2 regions of the Paenarthrobacter sp. CC6 genome follow, and region 1 is predicted to be linked to the other one. Evidence: riboswitches for the same ligand, from Rfam matches in the RefSeq annotation. Region 1 holds a riboswitch; the other holds the start of a gene.
The links. Region 1 has a riboswitch for cyclic di-AMP ahead of PV760_RS13745 (M23 family metallopeptidase). Riboswitches for the same ligand answer to the same signal wherever they lie in the genome.
Positions count from the first base shown of each region.

Region 2: another riboswitch for cyclic di-AMP. It lies ahead of PV760_RS20985 (hypothetical protein); the one in region 1 lies ahead of PV760_RS13745 (M23 family metallopeptidase).

Region 1 is NZ_JARDAN010000011.1:135,932-143,755, reverse strand. Features, by position in the region: gene lgt (prolipoprotein diacylglyceryl transferase) at 1-676, shown strand, start outside; gene PV760_RS13760 (thioredoxin-like domain-containing protein) at 673-1,308, shown strand; gene PV760_RS13755 (hypothetical protein) at 1,337-1,591, shown strand; gene PV760_RS13750 (cytochrome c oxidase assembly protein) at 1,594-2,496, shown strand; gene PV760_RS13745 (M23 family metallopeptidase) at 2,542-3,339, opposite strand; cyclic di-AMP (ydaO/yuaA leader) riboswitch at 3,345-3,542, opposite strand; gene PV760_RS13740 (TlpA family protein disulfide reductase) at 3,623-4,276, shown strand; gene PV760_RS13735 (DsbA family protein) at 4,554-5,267, shown strand; gene PV760_RS13730 (hypothetical protein) at 5,324-5,764, shown strand; gene PV760_RS13725 (copper-translocating P-type ATPase) at 5,941-7,824, opposite strand, start outside.
Region 2 is NZ_JARDAN010000034.1:18,643-26,466, forward strand. Features, by position in the region: gene PV760_RS20940 (TetR/AcrR family transcriptional regulator) at 38-760, opposite strand; gene ptsP (phosphoenolpyruvate--protein phosphotransferase) at 890-2,575, shown strand; gene PV760_RS20950 (HPr family phosphocarrier protein) at 2,605-2,883, shown strand; gene PV760_RS20955 (helix-turn-helix domain-containing protein) at 2,918-3,325, shown strand; gene PV760_RS20960 (hypothetical protein) at 3,406-3,651, shown strand; gene PV760_RS20965 (alpha/beta fold hydrolase) at 3,737-4,540, shown strand; gene PV760_RS20970 (DUF6480 family protein) at 4,674-4,937, shown strand; gene PV760_RS20975 (ATP-dependent DNA ligase) at 4,953-6,017, opposite strand; gene PV760_RS20980 (hypothetical protein) at 6,064-6,294, shown strand; cyclic di-AMP (ydaO/yuaA leader) riboswitch at 6,423-6,573, shown strand; gene PV760_RS20985 (hypothetical protein) at 6,589-7,755, shown strand.

The sequences.
Region 1 (7,824 bases):
CGTGATTACCGATAACCAGCTGTACTTCGGACCGGGCAAAGACCCTTGGGGTGCTTTCCGGATCTGGGAGGGCGGCCTGGGAATCTGGGGTGCAGTCGCCCTGGGCCTGGTCGGGGCCGGGATCGGCGCCCGGCGGGCCGGGATCAGCCTGACAGTCTTTGCCGACGCCGCAGCCCCGGGTTTGCTGATCGCCCAAGGACTGGGCCGGTGGGGCAACTGGTTCAACAACGAACTCTACGGCGCACCATCGGACCTGCCATGGAAACTGCAGATCCATGCCATGAACCCCGTCACCGGCCAAGCCGTGGCCAACGCTGATGGAACGCCGGAGGTGTTGGGCTACTTCCAGCCCACTTTCCTGTATGAATCGCTCTGGTGTCTGGCAGCAGCCTCGTTGCTGATGTTCCTGGACCGTAAATACCAGCTCGGCGCCGGGTCGGTCTTCGCCGCCTACATCGTCTTGTACACCAGCGGCCGGTTCGCCTTCGAACTGATGCGCTCGGACCCGGCCAACACCATCCTTGGCCTGCGGGTAAACACCTGGGTTTCCGGGCTTCTCCTCATTGCAGGGGTACTGCTGTTCCTGATCCTCCGCTCCGGGCCACGCTCCTTCGTCCTGACCGGCCAAACCCCAACCGATGCCCGTCCCCTCCCACGTACAGAAGAAACCTCATGAGCAACGCCAACAAACGCCGTGCCGAGCACGAGGCTGTCCTCGCCGAAATCAGGGCACGGCAAAAGGCCAAACAACGCAAATGGAACATCCTCGTCTACGGAGGCTTCGGCCTCCTGCTGGCTGCCATCACCACGGCCGTCGCCGTGGTGGTCACCGGAGCCGTCCAGGAAAAGAACGCCGCGGCCGAGGCCGCAAAGAAACCCATCGACGGCGTCCAGATCTACTCCGGGCTCTCCCGCAACCACGTCCAAACGCCGGTCTCCTATCCCCAGGAACCAGGCGTCGGAGGCGACCACGCCGCCGTCTGGGCCAACTGCGGTGTCTACACCCAACCTGTCAGTGAAGAACGGGCCGTTCACTCCCTGGAACACGGAGCCGTGTGGCTGAGCTACAAACCAGACCTGCCCGCGGCCGAAGTCAACCAACTCACCGCTCTGGCCAAGGCCAACCCCTATATCCTGCTCAGCCCGGACGCCAACCAGAACGAACCGGTCACCGCCACAGCCTGGGGAGCCCAGCTGGCCGTGCAGGACGCCGAGGACTCCCGCATCCCCACGTTCGTCAGCGCCTACGCCCAATCCACGAAAGCCCCTGAACCCGGCGCCGCGTGCACCGGCGGAAGCAACGGCTAAGACCACCGAACCACCGAAGGACATCCCCATGAAGAACGACAAGCCCAAAGACAAAGAAGATCCCGAGGCCCGCCACCGCAGGCACCGTCGGCTGGTCCGCATCGGACAGGTAATCATGGCCGCAGGGGCGGCGATTGGCATCTGGCACTGGATCCTGCACCTGGCACCGGCAGGGCAGGCCCCCAGCCTTGCCCTGGACCTCTACGCCGGATACCCCACCGCAGGGCTGCTGTTCCTGGCCGGAGCTTTTTTGGCCGGCCGGACCGAGACCAAGAAGCGCTGACAATGCCTCCCTGGGACGCCGTCTTGTCCTCCTGGACACTGAACATGCCGGCCGCGGCCATCGTGGCAACAGCAGGCATCCTCTACGGCCGGGGCCTGCACGCGGCCTCGCGCCGGGGCGTCGCATGGCCGTGGTGGCGGTCGGCGACGTTCTATCTTCTTGGCTTGGGCAGCTTCGCCGTGCTCAGCTTCGGGTTCACGGGCGTGTACAGCCACGATCTTCGCTGGGCCTTCACCTTGAAAGTCACCTCGTACCTCTTCATCGTCCCGCTGCTCGTCGCAGCCGGCCGGCCCCTGACGCTGGCACGGTCCGTATTGGGGAGAGCGGGGCAGGAACGGCTTCAGGCCTTCCTGGACCACCGGGTGATCAGGTCGCTGAGCAACACGGTGGTCGCTGCTTTGCTGGGCCTGGCCATGTTTACGCTGTTCCTGACCCCCTTGTTTTACCCGCTGCGAACGGACCCGTTATGGGACGCGGCACTGACAGTCCTCGTCCCCTTGGCGGGGATGCTGATGGCCGTGCCCATCATTGAGGACGGCTCAACCAAAGACGTGACGTCCCTGATCGTGGTGGAGTTCATTTACGTCTTCATTGAACTGGTCGCCGACGCCGTGCCCGGAGTGCTGATGCGCATCAGCCCGCAGGTCCTGGATGGGGCGACTCTGGCCCTGACCGGCCACCCATCCTGGCTGCCGAACCCGCTCCGGGACCAGCAACTGGCCGGGGACCTGCTGTGGTTCCTCGCCGAGATCGTGGACCTGCCACTGATCATCCTGATGTTTGTCCGTTTCGCCCGCAGCGACCGCCGCGAAGCCCGCTCCTTCGATGAACTCACCGACGAGGAACTGGAGGCCCTGAACCGGGAACACCTCCAAGGCCCCCATGGCCGGGTGCCTGATGCTTAAGCAATCACTCGCACACCACACAGGACCCGGCACACGCCGTGCGTCTCAGATAAAGGTGGCCGGATCCACCGTCTTGTCGTTCACCATGACCTCGAAATGCAGATGGCATCCTGTCGAGTTGCCCGTCGATCCTACTCCTGCGATCTGGGCTCCCTTCGCCACGGCCTGTCCAACGGCAACGCCGATGCTGGCCAGGTGGTTGTACGTGGTCTTTAGGCCATTGCCGTGGTCAACGACGATCCTGTTTCCGCCACCGTACTGGCTCCACCCGGCCTCCACAACGGTGCCGGAACCGGCCGCGAAAACCGGAGTGCTGCAGGCCCCGGTCAGGTCGATCCCGGTGTGCCATTCCCCAGTTGCCCCGGTCAAGGGGTTCACCCTGAGCCCAAAGGGCGAGCTGACGTTGATCGACGCCATGGGAGCCTTCAGGCCGGGTGTCGTCTCAACCGGAGCAGGAGGGACCACCGCTTCTGTTTTGGTCTTTACCGCTGACGCGGCAGCTGCGGCCGGCGGAGCCACGGTGACCGGCGGGGCCGCCTTCGACCCGACCACGGGCCGGTCAAAGGCAAGAGAAGCGCCGGCCTCGGCGTTGATCACCGGCTGGGCAGCGACCGGGGCCTGCGCTGTGGGGGCAAGGTTCTGGCCCCCTCCTGCACGACCTGGATCCGCTTGGGCGGCTGACAGGACGCTCATGGCGATCAGCCCGGTGACGGCGGCGGCCGCACCAAAACGTGGGCTCCGTTCCCGTAGTGGAGTCGGAGGAAAGACCGATTTAGGGCGGCGCTTGGCCGTGTCTGACGTGGGGAAGGCGCGGCGACGGCCGTGCTGGGGTTGGGAAGGCAAGGTGGGGGTCCTCTCGGCGCCGGCGAAGTTAGCTGTCGGATTCGGACGAGTGGACTGTCCGGCCCGCCCCGCTTCTGACCCCAAGATTGGGCGTCGCAGGGCCGGCTTCACCCCAAGGCGCAGCATGCACCGTTGTTGGGTCCTCCGCCCCCGCCTGAAACTGGATACTCATGACCGCCGACGGGGTTTGGCGGAGCGGTCAACGCATACCCCGAACGGGTATGTACGCACCAACCCTAACCAAAAAATCAAAAAGTTACAATTTCGTTATCTAAGGATTCCCATGCCCCAGCACGCGCCCCGGATCCCGGCAACCGGAGAAGCCGGTCCACCACACTCGCCCCTTTCGCGCCGCCGGCTCATCACCTCGGCGCTTATGGGCGGGCTGGGTGCGCTTGCCCTAACAGGATGCGGAACCGGCGACACCCTGGCACAGCAGGCCAAGGCCGGTGATAACAAAAACTACGTCGCAGGTGATGGATCTGTCACCGAATACGCAGCCGCCGACCGGAAACAACCGGTGATCCTGAAGGGAAAGCTGTACGACGGCACGGCAGTTGACTCCAGCGACTGGCCGGGCAAGGTCATCGTCCTGAACTTCTGGTACGCCGCCTGCGCTCCGTGCCGGCTTGAAGCCCCGCGGCTCGAAACCGCCGCGCAAGAGTTCAAAGCCAAGGGGGTCCAGTTCTACGGCGTCAACGTCCGCGATGAAGAAGCAACAGCTGTCGCCTTCGAACGGACCTTCGGCGTCACCTACCCCAGCATGCAGGACAAGGACGGAGGCATCCTGCTGGCCTTGACCCAGTACATTCCACCGCAAGCCGTTCCCTCAACGCTCGTGATCGACAAGCAAGGACGGGTAGCGGCACGGATCCTGGGCCTGGCCGACCAGAGCATCCTCAAATCCCTCGTCGCCGGCGCAGCGGCCGAACCATAGCCCGGTGCTTTCCCCGGACATTCGTACATGCCATCAGCCTGCGCGCAACCCGGTCACCGTTGAGAACAACAAAGACCATCCTGGCTGACCCACTTCGGAGACGAAAGCGGCCGATAGCCCGTCGTCTTCCCTTGAATCACTCGCGTCCTTCAGGCTACCGACCACAGGTGACTGCGGTTCCCACCCAAGGTCGCCGTGGCCCGGCGGGAGCGGTTCTTCAAGGGCCCGGAACGCACACTCATAGTCAAAGAAGCCACCGCAGAATCGAGCGCACCCCATGGCAAGAAAGCAACAACCACCGAAGACGCGCCCCGGTATTCCCCCTTCACTTCCCGACACCGCCAAAAAGACCCGGATCTTCATCTGGGTCTTGTTAACAGTCCTCATCGGCCTTGGCCTGATCTGGTACAGCGTATTCACGCTCGGCAAACCCGCGCCCACGGCCGACCGACCGGCCGCGGAGGCCCAACTGGTCCGAGAGGACAGCCACCGCACCACCTCACCGGTCACGGAAAAGGCCCAACTGGTCGAGTTCCTGGACTTTGAATGCGAAGCCTGCCGCACCGCGCAGCCGATCATTGAGGAACTGGAGAAGGAATACGGAGACCGGGTCACCTTCATCCACCGCTACTTCCCTCTGCCTGCGCATCGAAACTCCGCCGCAGCCGCCCTCGCCGTCGAAGCCGCAGCCCAGCAGGGAAAGTACCAGCAGATGTATACGAAGATGTTCGAAACCGAGCCGCAATGGGGCAACAAGCAAGAGTCCCAAGCCCTGGTGTTCCGCACGTTCGCCCAGGAGCTCGGTCTGGACCTGGCGGCCTACGACGACACCGTGACCGATGACAGGACCAAAGAACGGGTCAAAGAAGACATCGCAGACGGTACCGCCCTTGGAGTCACCGGCACACCGACGTTCTTCCTCAACGGTACGAAGATCCCGCTGGAGACCAAAGAACAGCTCCGCCAGCTCCTAGCGGAAGCGGTGAAATAGACACCACCGGTCAAGCCCGCCACCCGCCCCCTCCATCCCCATCTACCGGAGCCGACATGCACAAGCCCACCCCCACCAGGACTATCAAAACCCGACGGGTCAGCCTCTCCCTCGCCCTCGCCGCCGCAGCGCTGTTTCCCGCCCTGGCAGCGTCTCCAGCCCAAGCGGGTTACCCGCCGCAGAGCATGGTGACGGCACAGGAGACCATCGTCACCATAGCTTTGCACCGGACGGCGCCCCTACTCCCCGACTCAGCCAGCCTGAGCCTCGCTGAACCAGCTGAGAGCCAGAGGGGAGTGTTCAGCGATCGGAGGCTCACCCAGATGACGACTCCTCCGTCACCGCAGCCAAGCACCGCATCACAGCCAGCAGCTCCGGAAAGCATCGGGCCGGACGACGGCAATGCCCCTTTGGTCGCCGCGATCGTCGCGGCGATCCTGCTCATTGCCGGTGCCGGATTCTTCTTCTCCCAAAGAAGGCAACGGGACCAGTCCTAGACCCATGAAGTGACTTGGGCTGGCTAACCGCACCAGTGCCCGACAGTGTTGGCCTGGCGGCTCCGCCCCTGGCGCTGTAATGACGTTCTCGCCCCTGCACGCTGCGCTGTCCCAGACACTGACACCGGCGCGGCATCAAGGGATGCGTTGAGCCGGCACCGATTGGCCTCAGATGGTCAACGATCCTTCGAGGGGTTCAGTTTCACCCGGCGGAGCAACTGGGCGTTGAGGGCAACCACGATCGTGGAAACCGACATCAGGACCGCACCCGCGGCGGGTGACAGAACGATCCCCGCGAACGCCAGCACGCCCGCGGCCAAGGGCACGGCGATGACGTTGTATCCGGTGGCCCACACCAGGTTCTGCCACATCTTGGCATAGCTCGCCCTAGACAGGTCAACCATGGACAGCACAGCCCTCGGGTCGCTACCGGCCAGGATCACCCCGGCCGATTCCATAGCCACATCAGTCCCGGCGCCGATGGCGATGCCGACCTCCGCCCGGGCCAGCGCCGGGGAGTCGTTGACCCCGTCCCCGACCATCGCAACCTTCAGGCCGCGTGCCTGCAACTCGGCGACTTTCTTGTCCTTGTCCGCGGGCAGCACTTCGGCGAACACCTCATCGATGTTCAGCTCTGCACCCACGGCTTTGGCTACCTGAGTGGCGTCCCCGGTGATCATGGCGACCTTAATGCCCCTGCTTTGCAGGGCTGCCACGGCCTGCCGGGATTCGGGCCGGATGGCATCCTCCAGGCTGACCGCTCCCAGGACACGGTCCCCGTCGATGACATGCAGCACGGCAGCGCCGCGGCCCATCCATTCCCGGGTCGAGTCGGCCAGGGCTTCGGGTTCGGCGAGTCCGAGTTCGCGCAGCAGTGCCGGGCCGCCGACCTGAACGGTCCGGCCATTGACCGTGGCGCGCACACCTCTGCCGGTCATGGACGTGAAACCCGTCGCCTGCGGGAGCTTGAGGCCTTGGCCCTGTGCTGCCCGGACGATGGCCCGGGCCACGGGGTGTTCACTGTCTGACTCTACCGCTGCTGCCAGCGCCAGCAGCGTCTCCGCGTTGGTCCCTTGCACGGCTGAGGCGTCCCTCAGTTCGGGTTCGCCTTTGGTCAGGGTTCCGGTTTTATCGAACAGCACGACGTCGACGGTGCGCATGCGTTCCAGAGCGATGCGGTTCTTGATCAGCACCCCGGCCCGGGCAGCCTGTTCGGTGGAGATTGCGATCACCAAAGGAATGGCCAGCCCAAGGGCGTGAGGGCAGGCGATCACCAGGACCGTCACCGTGCGGGTGACGGCTTCGGGCAGGCTGCCCAACAGGATCCAGGCGATGAAGGTGATGACACCGGCGATGGTGGCGAAGTAGAACAGGAAGGCAGCCGCCCGGTCCGCGAGGGCTTGGGCCTTCGAGGATGAGGCCTGCGCTTCGGCGACCAGACGCTGGATACCGGCCAAGGCCGTGTCGTCTCCGACGGCCGTCACGGTGACGCGAACGGTGTTGTCGGTGGCCACAGTTCCAGCCACGACCGGGTCACCCACGGCGCGGAGCACCGTTTTGGATTCACCGGTGATCATGGATTCATCGAACTCGGCCTGCCCATCGGTGATGGTGCCGTCGGCGGGCATCCGGGCCCCGGACCGGACCAGAACAATATCCCCGGAGCGCAGTTCGGTGACGGGCACCGTTTCGACGCCGGTGTCTGTGACTCGTTCGGCCTCGTCCGGCAACAGGGCCGCCAAGGCGTCGAGGGCGCCTTGGGCTGAGCCGAGAGCGCGCATTTCGATCCAGTGGCCGAGCAACATAATGGCCACCAGGAGCGCCAGTTCCCACCAGAAGTCCAGATCGAAGTTCCCGATCCGCAGGCTGGTGGCCCAGGACGCGGCGAACGCGACGGTGATGGCCATGCTGATCAGCAGCATCATGCCCGGCTGCCGGGACTTCAGTTCGTTCAGGCCGCCTTTGAGGAAGGGCATGCCCCCGTAGAGGAAGATCACGGTGCCCAAGATGGGCGGGATCCAGGCCGAGCCCGGGAACTCTAACGGCGTGTACCCCAGAAG
Region 2 (7,824 bases), on a different contig from region 1:
CGCGGGGTCAGTCGATATAGAGATCGAGAGAGAGCAGCTAGGAGCTGCTAGAAATGCGGTGAAGCCATTCCAGGAAAAGCTTCAGTTCAGAGCTGGAAAGTTGGTCCGAATGCGAGGCCTGCAGTGCCGCATTCAGGGCGATTGCCGCAACAACTACCGACGACTTACCGGAGTCGTCCGCTGCGGCGCCACGGGCGGTTTCCGTGGAGACGGCAAAAATCATGGAATCCCGGGTCATCGTTGAGAGCTCGAGGTTCCGTTCTTCCACCGGTTCAGCGATCAGCATGAGCGTGACACCCACGTTGGCCGCCAGGATGCTCCGCGCCGCTTCGCGGGGCGGCACATTGATCTGACCCGCGATGGCGGCCTTGTTCAACATCTCTTCCAGGAGCGCTTCAGCATCGGCCACGATTGCCGGGCGGCTCTCCGGCCTGATGTTGCCGAACATGACCAAGTACAGATGGGGTTGGGTCAGTCCGAACTGGACGTGGTTGTCCCACATCCGCCGGACGTCTTCCAAGGGCTCCCCGGACGGCGCAAAGTCCCGCTCCCCCGCCACGTACTCTTCGAAGCCTGCTGATACGACGGCGTCGAACAGTCCTTCTTTGTCACCAAAGTGGTGGTAGAGCGTAGGCGCCGTGACACCGGCAAGCTTGGTGATCTGGCGCGTTGAGACCGCTGACCCCTCCGAATTCGCCAGCAATTCGGCAGCTGCGCGAAGCAACCGAATTTTAGGCGGAAGCTGGTCATCGAAACTCATAACCGCTACCCTAGCACCTATAGCGTTGCTATATGAAGTGGCTCACAAAGGAATTTTGTAGGCTGGTTACAGAGGCTCCCGGTGCCGTCGCCGACGGGTCTGAAACAACAAGCAGGAACAGAGGATTCAGTGCAGAATTTCCAAGGAGTTGGGGTAAGCCCTGGCCGCATCACCGGTTCCGTCCGCCAGATGCCCAAGCCGGTGAGTGAACCGCCGTCGGGGGAACGCCTGGCCGCGGACGTCGCTCCGGAAGACGCCGTCGCGCGTTTGAAGGCAGCCGCGCAAGCCGTCCATGACGAACTCAAGGCGCGCGCGGAAACTGCCTCCGGCGACGGCAAGGCCGTCCTTGAGGCCACCGCCCTCATGGCCAAAGACACCATGCTGCTGAAATCGGCGGGCAAACTCGTCAACGCCGGAACCTCCGCAGAACGGGCCATCTGGGAAGCCGGCGCATCGGTCTCCGAAATGCTGCACAACCTGGGCGGCTACATGGCCGAGCGCGCCACCGACGTCCTGGATGTCCGCGCACGCATTGTTGCTGAACTCCGGGGTGTCCCCGCACCGGGCATCCCGTCCTCCGAAACACCCTTCATCCTGGTAGCCGAGGATCTCGCTCCCGCCGACACTGCGACCCTGAATCCCGCAGTTGTCCTGGCGCTGGTGACCTCAGGCGGCGGGCCGCAGTCCCATACGGCGATCATCGCGCGCTCCCTTGGCCTGCCCGCCGTCGTTGCGGCCCACGGCGTGGACGGGATCGCGGACGGCTCAGAGGTTTATGTGGACGGCGCTGCCGGCTTCGTCGCCGTCGAACCGACCGAGGAACAACGTGCACTTGCCACCGCCTGGGCGGAAACTTCCGCCACGCTGGCAGCCTTCGACGGAAACGGCACGACGGCGGACGGCCACCTGGTCCCGCTCCTCGCCAATGTGGGCGGAGCCAAGGATGCCGTGGCAGCTGCGAAGCTGGGCGCCCAGGGCGTTGGCCTGTTCCGCACCGAATTCTGCTTCCTGGAGCGCGACACCGAGCCCTCCGTGGATGAGCAGGCCGCCGCCTACAAAGCCGTGTTTGACGCGTTCCCGGGCAAAAAGGTGGTCCTCCGCACCCTCGACGCCGGCGCCGACAAGCCCCTCCCCTTCCTCACGGATGCCACCGAGCCCAACCCTGCACTGGGCGTTCGCGGCTACCGCACCGACTTCACCACCCCGGGCGTCCTGGAACGCCAGCTCGAGGCGATCGCCCGCGCCGCGTCGGAATCCGAGGCCGATGTGTGGGTCATGGCTCCTATGATCTCCACAGCTGCCGAGGCAGGACGCTTTGCCTCGCTCTGCGCAGCAGCGGGAATCCGGACGCCAGGCGTAATGGTGGAGGTCCCCTCCGCCGCGCTGACGGCCGCAACCGTGCTGCGTGAAGTGGGATTCGCGTCCCTGGGCACGAACGACCTCACCCAGTACGCCATGGCCGCCGACCGCCAGCTGGGCCCCCTCGCGGATCTGAACACTCCGTGGCAGCCCGCGGTGCTGCGGCTGGTGCAGCTCACCGTGGAAGGCTCGGCACAAGAGGGCAACAACAAGCCCGTTGGCGTCTGTGGCGAGGCCGCCGCGGACCCCGCCCTCGCCGTCGTCCTCACCGGACTGGGCGTCACCACACTGTCCATGACCGCGCGCTCGTTGGCCGCGGTCGGGACCGTGCTGAAGACCGTCACGCTGGAGCAGGCGCAGGAACTTGCACGCCTGGCTCTGTCCGCCCCCAGCGCCACCGAGGCACGCGACTGGGTCCGCGCCAAGCTCCCCGTGCTCGAAGAGCTCGGCCTCTAACCCTTCCCGCACCAACGCAAGGAGAAACCATGCCAGAACGCACAGCAACCGTAGCCAGCCGCTCCGGACTGCACGCCCGGCCCGCTGCCCTGTTCGCTGAGGCAGCCGGCGAGCAGCCGGTAGATGTCACCATCGCCATGCAGGGCCAGCCCGAGGACGAAGCGATGGACGCGGCCAGCATCCTCTCGCTTATGACCCTCGGCGCTGCGAAGGGTGACGTGGTGGTGCTTCGGGCCGAGGGGGACGGTGCCGATGCCGCGCTGGACGCACTGGTGAAGCTGCTGGAAACGGATCTGGACGCGGAGTAAGTTCTTCCTCCACGCCGCAGGCTAGGCTTCTGCCATGGCATTGATAGCTCCCCGCGTCACAGCGGGCCTCCCCGCCGACGACGCCCGGAACCTGGCGCGCTCCCTCAACGACAGCGACGACATCACCGTGTTCGTGGACGGCACGGTCCACCGCCTGCCCGATCAGGCGCGGGACGCCGTCGTCGACCTCCTTGCGAGGCTCGGGCGGGGCGAAACGGTGACCGTCAGCAGCGTGGAGGAAATGCTGACGACTTCGCAGGCTGCGGAGCTTGCCGGGATCTCGCACACCTATCTGCGGAACATGACCGACCGTGGCGAGATTCCGGTGGAATACCGGGGAACGCATCGTCGGATCCGGCAGGCGGCGATCATTGCGTGGCTGGAAACCCAGAAGCGGAAGCAGGACGAAACCGCCGCTGCGGAGGCTGCGGAAAGCGACTGAAAGCGTCCGAGTGATAAGGATCAAGCAACGATCCCAGCCAACAGGCGGGGACCTGTAAAGCCCGGGGTTACGCTTGATCGGTGGGCAATTTCAAAGGGTGGCATATCGTGGCCGGTTTGGCTGCGCTTGCCCTTGCCATACCCTTGGGCTCAGCCATGGGATTGAACTTTGTGGCCACCTTCATGTTCGCGTGCACGGTGTTCGTGGCGGTCACCATGTGGACCGAATCGAAAATCGCACGACGCCGGGAGGCGGCTGACGCTGCGAAGGCAGCTGATGCGCGGCCGGCCGACTCCAATGAATCGGACGACGCTGCGCGGGACTAGCTCGCACCGGCGAGCCCTCCGAAACCGACAGCATGCTGTTCAATAGCTGTATGGCTTCAAGGTACTTTTCCGTCATTTGTCCTGCATGAGCGCGCTACTGTCCTCCGACATAGAGGCCCATGGCCTCACCGGACGCATCTTCTGGACCGAGGGGTCTCCCGAACCCGGGTCCGCGGCCGGGGCCGGGGCCGGGTCGGCAGAGAAGCCTGCCTACATCCTGATCCACGGCATCGGGGTTTCCCACCGGTACCTGGCACGACTGCACGCCGTGCTGGCGGCGCATGCGCCCACGTACTCCTTCGACCTGCCGGGCTTCGCCGGCACTCCCCGACCCGGCAGGCAACTCCAGGTCGAGGACTACGGTGCCTTCATTGCCGGGGCCCTGGCATCCCGCGGCATCGACTCCTACATTTTGGTAGGCCACTCCATGGGGGTGCAGTTCGCCATTGAGGCTGCACTGCACCGGCCGGAAAGTGCACGGCAGCTTGTGCTCATGGGGCCGGTTGTCGATTCGCGGCACAAGAACGTGATGCAGCAGTCGATTGCCCTGACACTGGATGGCATCCTCCGCGAGAGTCCTTCGTCCAACTGGATCGTCATGGGGGACTACTTCCGGTGCGGACCGCGCTGGTACGTCACCGAACTGCCCGTGATGATGAAGTACCCGACCCTGGATCGGCTGTCCGGCATCGATGTCCCGGTCCTGGTTCTCCGGGGAAGCCGCGACCATGTTGCCGGACCGGATTGGTCCTTGAGGCTTTCGCGGGCGGTGGCCCAAGGGCGTCTGGTGGAAATTCCCGGCGTCGGCCACGTTGCCCAGCACATGCGCCCCAAAGCCGTGGCGGACGCCATCCGCAGCTTCGTCAACGCCACCACCCGGCACCGCTGAGCAAGCAGGACGCCGAGGCGCAGGGAGCCGCACCGGCACGGGCACCTCTACGGACGGCCTTGTTGGCGCGGCCCGTCCCGGATAGGCTGGCGGAGCAAGCTAATTAGTAAGCTTACTTACGAAAGGGCTCACCATGACCAGCTATGACCCGGAAGACGATCCCCGGACCTTCGGCGTGAGCGGCGCCAGTGGACCCATCGACACTACCGCCGACGCGGACAGCATCCACGAAGATCCCGACATGCGCCAGGACGAGGACGACGACCCCGCTTCCTCGGCCAATCCCGACCCCCTGGATGGAAACGTCACAGGCCTCGAGCCAGGCGGCGGCGTGCCCCCGGGAGAAACCCCGCCCGCCGAAGGCAGCATGAGCAGCGACCAGGGGCACGAGGAGTAGTTCCCCGCCGGGCCACTACGGCAGGCTCAGGATCTCCCCAAGGTCGTACTCCGCAGGCTCTTCCAGCTGCGAGTACGTGCAACTTTCAGGAGTCCGGTCCGGCCGCCACCGACGGAACTGCGTCGTGTGGCGGAACCGGTCACCCTCCATGTAGTCGTAGGCCACCTCGATCACCAGTTCGGGGCGCAGCGGCACAAAGGAGAAGTCCTTTCCGGCGCTCCACCTGCTCTGCGCCCCGGGCATCCGTGACCCCCCGGGCGAATCGTCCTGCTTGGCCCACTCGCCCCACGGATGGTCGCCGAGCTCCACTTGATAGGGCTCAAGCTCCGCCACCAACGCCTCCCGCTTTGCCATGGGGAATGACGCCACGACGCCGACGTGATGAAGCCGGCCGGAGTCGTCGTAGAGCCCCAGGAGCATCGACCCCACAACTTTCGCGGTCTTGTGCCAACGGAACCCGGCCACCACGCAATCGGCTGTCCGCTCATGCTTCGTCTTGAACATCACCCGCTTGTTCGGCTGGTAGGTGCCGTCGAGCGGTTTCGACAGCACGCCGTCGAGGCCTGCTCCCTCAAGCTGCACGAACCATTCCTTGGCGCGCCCCAGGTCCGTCACCGCAGGCGTTACGTACACAGGAGGCCGGGCGTCGGCGAGGGCTTTCTCCAAGGCCGCGCGCCGCTCGGCGAAGGGCCGGCCGGTCAGATCCTCGTCGCCGAGGGCAAGCAGGTCGAACGCCACCAGGGACGCCGGCGTCTTCTCCGCAAGCATCCGAACCCGGCTGTCCGCGGGATGGATTCGCTGCTGCAGCACCTCGAACTCAAGCCTGTTGCCCTGGATCAGGATGATCTCGCCGTCCACAACGCACTTGTCCGGAAGGTTCTTCTTCAGCGCTTCCACCAGCTCCGGGAAGTAGCGGGTCATGGGCTTCTCGTTGCGGCTGCCCAGGACGATGTCGTCCCCGTCCTTGAAGACGATGGTCCGGAATCCGTCCCATTTGGGCTCGTAATGCCCAACGTCGGGGATGTTCGGGACGGACTTGGCGAGCATGGGCGAAACGGGCGGCATCACTGGTAGGTCCATAGCTCATGTCTACCGGCCAGTACGTGCCCAAGGCTAGTGTTGGCGGATGGACATCTTGGCCGTGTTGGCAGCAGTGCTCGGAGTTCCCGCGCTCATGGGCGCGCTTTGGTACTGGATTGCGCGGGAGAACAAGCGCGGCGTCCGGCGGGCCGCAGCAGGCGGCATGCTGGGGATCGCAGACGAAGTCTTCCGCCCTGCCACACATCAAGCCCACCAGGTCCGGAAAATCGAACACGAAATCCCCGCCCCCGCACCGGCCCCGAAGCCTAAGCGGTAGCACCCTCCCGCGGGGGCAGAACTACCGCCCGTTACATTAATGTGACTTTACTTTCCGCCTCCTGTACGGTCGTAGGGCGACCCGATCTCCGCTGGGCCGCTTCTGGATTGACGCCGGGCTCTGCCGCAATCCAGGATCCGCCAGACCCGCGGCAGAGACGGGGGACCCACAGTTTCCCGGGCTTGTTTTCTCCGCAAGCCCTTGGGGTGAAGCCGCCACGCGCGGCCGGACGGCCTCGTCCGAACCCGACAGCTAACCTCGCAGGCGTTGAGAGGCACAACCATGTCCCCAACCATGGATAACCCACGCCGCGCGCAACTCGAGCGCGAGCGCACCAAGCCAACCGGACGCCGTCGGGCCCAACCCAGCGGATCCCCGGAACCAGCCACGACGGCGATCCCCACCGTAACGGCACCCACTCCGGCATCACCCGCTACGGCTGCGCCCACCACGCGGGCTGCGGCCCGGGCCGCTGAGCGTGAGCGTGCGGCAAGGGCTGTGATCGCCCCTGCCGAGCCGAAGGCAGCCCCTGCGCTTCCGGAGCCGGCAACCGCAGGCCCGGAGCCGGCAACCGCAGCGATTCCGGTAGTCGAAGCCGCGCGGGCCGCAGCTCCGGCATCCACCACACCAGGGCCTCCCACGTCAGCCATTCCCGTGGTTGCCGCACGCAAGGCAGCCACCCGCGGGGAAGCCGGAGCCGAAGCGGCTGCCCCGGCCCCGGCGGCATCCCGCAAGACACCTCCGCCGGTGACGGCATCAACCCTCGGCACCACCTCCTCATTTGGCCGCGAACCCCAAGCTGTTCTGCGGAAAGCCGCGTCGGTGAAGCACATGAGCCAGCGCATGGCAGTGGTTGCCGGAGCACTGGGCCTGGTACTGACTGCGGGAACCGTCGGGCAGGCACTGGAGCTTCCGTTCTTCGGTCAGGAAAGTCCGGCCCAGGAAGCCAGCGGCGGCCAGAGTGGCGAGGACCGCCAACCGGGCTCGGCAGCCCCTGCGCCCCGGGCTTCCTACACCACAGCGTCCTCCCCGTCGTCGTCGGGTCAATCGTCATCCGAAGCAGGCCAACCGGCCACGGTACCGGAGGCACCTGCGGCGGTTTCGCCGTCGTCGGTTCCTTCACCGCACGTCTCACTGGCAGACCCCGTCTGGGTCCCTTCTGCGTCCGCCCCGGCAGTCGCAGCGCCGTCCCCCGTAGCCGGCACTCCGGCTCCGACCCAACCTGCGCCGGCGCCCGGCGACGTGCCCTCGGACACGATCACGACGCCGCCGGCAACACCGACGCCCACCACGACGCCGACGCCGACCACCACTCCCACGCCGACCCCGACGCCAACACCGACGGGAACGCAAACGGCAAAGCCCCGGCCCACCGGCAAGCCCACCGCAGGCACGTCGCCTCAGCCGCAGGCGTCCACCTTGGAATCGCTCCTTGACGCCGCACAGAAGGCACTGCAGTGAGCACGCGGTTGCCCCGCACCAACGTGCACGCCGGCTGGCACGGGCGGTACTGCAGCAGCAGCCGCACGG